One region of the Sphingobium yanoikuyae genome, then DNA from elsewhere that is predicted to be linked to it. Evidence: riboswitches for the same ligand, from Rfam matches in the RefSeq annotation. Region 1 holds a riboswitch; the other holds the start of a gene.
What was found. Region 1 has a riboswitch for thiamine pyrophosphate ahead of thiC (phosphomethylpyrimidine synthase ThiC). Riboswitches for the same ligand answer to the same signal wherever they lie in the genome.

Region 1 (3,412 bases):
GAATAGGCGATGTCATAGGCCTTCATGATCTCCGTGATCTCGTCGAAATGCTCGTAGAGGAAGCTCTCCTTGTGGTGCGCGAGGCACCATTTCGCCATGATCGAGCCGCCGCGCGAGACGATGCCGGTGACGCGCCTGGCCGCCATCGGGATATAGGCGAGGCGGACGCCCGCATGGATGGTGAAATAGTCGACGCCCTGTTCGGCCTGTTCGATGAGGGTATCGCGGAAAATGTCCCAGGTCAGGTCCTCGGCGATGCCGCCGACCTTTTCGAGCGCCTGATAGATGGGGACGGTGCCGATCGGCACGGGCGAGTTGCGGATGATCCATTCGCGCGTGTCATGGATGTTGCGGCCGGTGGAGAGGTCCATCACCGTGTCGGCGCCCCAGCGGATCGACCAGACCAGCTTGTCGACTTCGGAGGCGACGTCGGAGGCGACGGCCGAATTGCCGATATTGGCGTTGATCTTCACCAGGAAATTGCGGCCGATCGCCATCGGCTCGGATTCCGGGTGATTGATGTTGGACGGGATGATCGCGCGGCCGCGGGCGACTTCATCGCGGACGAATTCCGGCGTCACATAGTCGGGGATCGAGGCGCCCCAGCTTTCGCCGTCGCGGACATATTCGGCGAGGCGGGCACGGCCCAGATTTTCGCGTTCCGCCACATATTCCATTTCCGGGGTGATGATGCCGCGACGGGCATAGTGCATCTGGGAGACGTTCATGCCGGGCTTGGCGCGCAGCGGGCGCTTGACGACATTGGGGAAAGGCTGGACGCCGCCCGAGCGATCGGGGCCTTTGAGGCCATTATCCTCCGGTCGGATCTCGCGCGCGTCATATTCCTCGACATCGCCGCGCTCGCGGATCCAGTCGCGGCGCAGCTGCTGGAGGCCGGCCATGATGTCGATATGCGCGTCGGGATCGGTATAGGGGCCGGACGTGTCATAGACGCGGACTGGCGGCTCGCCGCTGCCCGGTTCCAGATGAATCTCGCGCATGGCGACCTTGCGCGGGCCGACATGAATCTTCTTCGAGCCGCGAATGGGCCCGGTGGTGACGCGCATTTCGGTGCGGGCGGGGACGTCTGCCATAACTTCTCTCTCCTTGAGGCGGAAAGAGAGTGCGGGCGGTGTCACGGGACGAGTGGCACGACGCGCTTCCCTCCCTACGCCAGTGTCAACTGGATCAGGTTCAGCGGGTCGCGGCCACAAAGCCGCCTCTCAACCGTCTGCGGACGGTCCCCCGGGGATATGGGCAATGGATAGCGCAAGCGCGGCGGCAGGGGAAGCCCTTCGCGAGCCGATCGCCTTGCGCCGGGGCGATGGAGACCATAATTGGAAGGATATCCAGCAAGAGGCCGATCGTGCGGAACAGCGCCCCACCCCATCCCGATTCCGAGAAGGCTCGACGCAAGGCGTTGCGGCACGAGATGCGGATGGTGGCGGTGCGGCCGCGGCGCTGGGGGCTGTGGCTGCTGACGCTGGGCGCGCTGCTGCTGATCCTGCCGTCGGCCTTTGGCATCCACAGCCTGATGGGCTGGTCGCCGATGCTGCTGGGGCTGATCGCCTGCGCTGCGGCGCTACCCTTGCTGGTGGCGGGGGCGGTGTTGCGACGGCGCTATCTGAAGGGCCAGCTCGCGCGGGATTGAGGACAACAAAGGGGGGCGCAATGAAGAGGTTTTTGACGATGGTTTCTGCTGCCTTGCTGACCGGCGCTGGCGCGCCCGCCCCTGCTCCGGCCAACGATCCGTTCGTCTGGCTGGAGGACTGGACCGGGCCGCGCGCGATGCAGTGGGTGGAGGCGGAGAACAAGGCGACCGTCGCCACGCTGCAAGGCGATCCGCGCTATGCCGGCTATTTTAAGGATGCGCTGGCGATCGCATCGGCCAAGGACCGGATCGCGATGCCGATGCTGATCCATGGCCGCATCTATAATTTCTGGCGCGATGCCGACCATCCGCAGGGCGTGTGGCGATACACGTCCGAGGCTGATTATGCGTCGGCGTCGCCGAGCTGGACGACCGTGCTGGACCTGGATGCGCTGTCCAGGGCCGAGGGCAAGAAATGGGTGTGGAAGGGCGCGACCATCCTCGACCCCGAGGAGCGGATTGCGCTGCTGGCGCTGTCGGATGGTGGCGAGGATGCGGTGCGGCTGCGCGAGTTCGACCTGGTCGACGGCAGGTTCGTGCCGGGCGGGTTCGACATTCCCAATGCCAAGCAGAATGCAGTGTGGCTGGACAAGGACAGCCTGCTGCTGTCGCGCGACTGGGGCGCGGAAAACCTGACCAAGTCGGGCTATCCCTTCGTCATCAAGACGCTGAAGCGCGGGCAGACACTGGATCAGGCGCAGGAAGTGTTCCGTGGCGCGGCGAGAGACCAGCTGATGTCGATGCCGATCCTGCTGAGCGACGGACAGGGCAACAGGGCGGCCTTCCTGTTTCGCGGCGTCACCTTCTTCGGCAACGAGACCTGGTTGCTGACGGCGCAGGGGACGAAGCGGCTGGCGCTGCCGGCCAAAAGCCAGTTGCAGGGCATGGTCGACGGGCAGGTGCTGATCCAGACCAGCGAGGAATGGGCCAGCGGCGGCGTGACCGTGCCGGCGGGCGCGCTGGCGAGCGTGGCGCTGAAAGCGTTGCAGGATGGCGGCGTGCTGACGCCCGAAATCCTGTTCGCGCCGACGCCGCGCCAGTCGATCGACGGGGTGGTGGCGACGCAGAATCGGGTCGTGCTGAGCCTCAACGACAATGTGCGCGGGCGGGTGCGTGTCTATGCACGCGGGGCAAAGGGATGGAGCGCGCAGCCGGTCGACCTGCCCGACAATGCGACGATCAGCACGGTCGCCGCATCCGACAAGAGCGACCAGGTCTATCTGAGCGTCGCGGGATTCCTGGCGCCGACGACATTATGGGCGATGGATGCGGCCGACCCGAAACCGGTGCAGGTGAAGGCGATGCCGGCGCGCTTCGACGCGGCGGGGCTGGTGGTCGAGCAGTTTGAAGCCCGATCGAGCGACGGGACCAAAATTCCCTATTTCATCGTCCACAAGAAGGGGATGACGCCCGACGGCAGCACGCCGACGATCATGACCGCCTATGGCGGCTTCGAGGTACCGATGACGCCCAGCTATGCCGCGATCACCGGCAAGCTGTGGCTGGAGCGGGGCAATAGTTTCGTGCTGGCCAATATCCGCGGCGGCGGCGAGTTCGGCCCGGCCTGGCATGAGGCGGGCCTCAAGACCAAACGCCAGATCATCTATGATGATTTCGCGGCGGTGGCGCAGGACATCTTTGCCCGCAAACTGTCCAGCCCCAGGAAATTCGGCATCTATGGCGGGTCCAATGGCGGGCTGCTGATGGGGGTCGAGTTCAACCAGCATCCTGACCTCTGGAACGGAGTGGTGATCCAGGTGC
Region 2 (3,412 bases), 770 kb from region 1:
GCTGGCGCCCTGGGCGTGGCTGACCAGGGAGAGGCCGCGCAGGGTCAGCTTGTGGCCGGACAGCCATTTGCCGGCGATGCCATAGCCGATGTCGTAGACGGCGGAATCGCTGTGGGTGTCGCCATTGACGACGAACTGGGTGACGATGGTCACCGGCAGTTTCTCGTCGCCGATGCTGTCGTCGGGCAGCTTGGCGGCATTGCGCGCCTTTTTCAGCGCATCCTCGAACCAGCCGGCCTCGATCCGCGGTTCGCCGGTCGTGTCGACCGGGGCGATGCCGAGCGCCCTGGGGAAATGGATGGTCTGGCTCTGCACCAGCTGATCGGAATCAGTGGGCTTGAGCGTCAGGCGGCTGTCGCCATCGGCCGAAGCGTTGAGCACCAGCCGGGCGGCGCGGGCGGAGGCCTTGCTGCTTTCGGCGGCCTTGCTGGCGCGCTCGTCCTTCTTGTCGGCCCAGTTGAGATAGAGGGTGAGGGCGGAGATCAGCACCGCCGCCACCGCCAGCAATTCGCCCAGCGTGATCCAGCGCCTGCGGATGCGGGCGGCTTCCTCCTTGCGGGTCTCCTGCTTGGCTTCGGGGCTGTCGCTCATCGGGTCAGGCCGTCTGGGGCGGGACTTCGAACTTGTCGATCACCCATTCCTCGGCCTGCGCCTCGCCGATCCATTCCTGCATCCAAGGATGGGCGATGATCGCGCGCATATAGGCTTCGGCAAAGCGGGCGACGGGCAGCTGATAGGTGATGAAGCGGGTCACGACGGGCGCGAACATCAGGTCGACGGCGCCGAACTCGCCGAACAGGAAGTCGCCCTCGCCACCATAGCGGGCGCGGGCCTGGGCCCAGAGCTGCATGATCCGGCTGATGTCGTGAGCAACGGCCTCCGACGGCGGGACCGGGTCATAGATCTGGCGGATGTTCATGCTGTGCTCGCGGCGGAGCGCGGCGAAGCTGCTGTGCATTTCTGCCGCCATCGAGCGGGCCATGGCGCGGGCACCCGGATCGGTCGGCCAGAACTGGTCGCCCTCGGCCTTTTCATTGAGATATTCGACGATGGCCAGGCTGTCCCACACGACGATGTCGTCGCCATCCCACAGGATCGGCACCTTGCCGGAGGAGGGGGCGAACTCATCGCCCTCGCGACGCTTTTCCCACTCCTCGTCATAGAGGGGGACGACCACTTCCTCGAAGGGAAGGCCGGAGAGCTTGCACGCCAGCCAGCCGCGCAGCGACCAGCTCGAATAGGCCTTGTTGCCAATGAACAGCTTCATCATGGCCATGTCTTAGCCGGGCGGGCTTCGATAAGTCGAGAGCCGATAGAGAGGGCTTTCCACTTCGCGTCGAACCGCCTAAGGGGCGGGCATCCCCGGGGGGCCGCTCATGCGCGGCTGAGAGGTGGTCAGCAGACCACGACCCGCTGAACCTGATCCGGCTGATACCGGCGTAGGGAGGGCAAGGCGGCAGGTCCGTCGTCCCTCCTGTGGAGTGGACGTGAGATGAAGACTGCCCGATTGCCCCATGTTGGAAGCGCCTGCCTGACGCTGGCCCTGTTGATGATTGCATCGCCCGCGATGGCGGAGGATGAGCTGGACCAGTCGACCAATATCCAGGTCGTCGGCCATCCCGACCCCGAAGGCCTGTTGCCCGATCAGAGCGCGCCCAAGGCGGTCAGCGCGATCTCCACCGACTTCATCATCAAGCAGGCGCCGACGCTCAACGCCTTCCAGCTGGTCAACCTGCTGCCCGGCGCCAATGTCTCGTCCAGCGACCCCTATGGCCTGTCGGCATCGTCCAGCCTGACGCTGCGCGGCTTGGGCCAGGACCAGATCGGCGTGTTGATGGAAGGCGCGCCGCAGAACGACATCGGCTATTATTATGCCTATCCCTCGCAATTTGCCGATGCGGAGAATGTGCGCCAGGTGATGCTGGCGCAGGGCGCGGCAGATATTGACTCGCCGGTGGTCGCGGCGGCCGGCGGCCTGTTGTCGCTGACGCTGGATGATCCCAGGGCCGAGGCGGGCGGCCTCGTCAACCTGTCGGTCGGTTCCTATGACGAGCGGCGCGTCTTTGCGCGGATCGACACGGGACGGATCGGATCGACCGGGCTGAAGGCCTTTATTTCCTATTCCAACAACCGCGCCGACAACTGGCGCGGGGCGGGGCATGACCAGCGCCAGCATATCGACGCGAAGCTGCTGAACGAATGGGGCGAGGGTAACCGGGCGAGCATCGCCTTTTCCTTCAACGACGCCAAGACATCGACCTATCCCAGCCCGAGCAAGGCGGACTGGGAAGCCTCTGGCCGTGGCTATAATTTCGACGAGACCTATAGCGAGGGGAATACCAACTACTGGCGCCTCTATCGCGCGCCGTTCCGCAATTTCTACGTCGCGGCGCCGGTGCATCTCAAGCTCAGCGACACGCTGAGCTTCGACAGCAGCGCCTATCTGCAGATGGGGCATGGCAATTCGCCCTATGGCACGCAGCTGACCACCACCGGCAATTATCTGGGCACCGAGGAACTGACCCAGCCGATCGACCTGCCCGGCGCGGTGGATGGCGTCGCTACGGTGATGGGCAACTGGACCGGCAAGCAGTTCCGCGTCGGCGACGTCAGCAAGCTGACGCTGCAGGCCGGCGCGCATCGGATCGTGGCTGGCCTGTGGTTCGACTATGGCACGGACCGGGTGACGCAATCCTATACGTCGATCGATGCCGATGGCCGGCCGGTCAACCAGTGGGGCTATCAGGACAAGGCGATCCGCACCGCCGACGGGCGCCTGCTGGCCTATGAAAATCAGCGCACGGAGACGGTCACCAAGGGCTTCTTCCTGTCCGACAGCATTGCGGTGACGCCCAAGCTTGGCATCGACATCGGCTTCAAGGGCGTCAACCTGCTGCGCAACGGCCGCAACTATTTGCCCGGTCCGCAGTCGACGGTGCGGATCGACAGCTTTGCCGCGCTGCCGCGGGCGGCGATCCATTATCAGCTGGACGACCGGCAGCAGCTGTTCGCCAACATTACCACCAATTTCCGCACGCCCAACGAGTTCGCGCTCTACAACAGCTATTATGGCGGCGAACTGGTGAGCCAGGGCACCGACGGCCTGAAGAATGAATATTCGATCTCGCAGGAACTGGGCTATCGCTATATCGGCCCCAGCCTGTCCTTCTCGCTGACCGGTTTCCATTATCATTTCCGCAACCGCCAGGTGGCGACGGTGATCGACAGCGGCGGCGCGCTGGTCAATTCGACCATCAACGCCGGCAGCCAGAGCAGCTATGGCCTGGATGGCGAGATCGACTATCGCCCGGCCAAGGGGATGAGCATCTATGCCTCGGCCGAATATCTGCACACGCGGCTGAACGACGATCTGGCGATCAACGGCGATTATCTGCCGACCAGGGGTAAGCGG

Region 2: linked by a shared signal. The riboswitch ahead of HH800_RS00750 (TonB-dependent receptor) and the one ahead of thiC (phosphomethylpyrimidine synthase ThiC) in region 1 are both predicted to bind thiamine pyrophosphate.

The regions. Positions count from the first base shown of each region.
Region 1 covers NZ_CP053021.1:4,608,102-4,611,513, reverse strand. The annotation lists gene thiC (phosphomethylpyrimidine synthase ThiC) at 1-1,094, opposite strand, end outside; TPP riboswitch at 1,150-1,257, opposite strand; gene HH800_RS22225 (hypothetical protein) at 1,367-1,651, shown strand; gene HH800_RS22220 (prolyl oligopeptidase family serine peptidase) at 1,672-3,412, shown strand, end outside.
Region 2 covers NZ_CP053021.1:145,395-148,806, forward strand. The annotation lists gene HH800_RS00740 (hypothetical protein) at 1-591, opposite strand, end outside; gene HH800_RS00745 (glutathione S-transferase family protein) at 596-1,270, opposite strand; TPP riboswitch at 1,354-1,463, shown strand; gene HH800_RS00750 (TonB-dependent receptor) at 1,493-3,412, shown strand, end outside.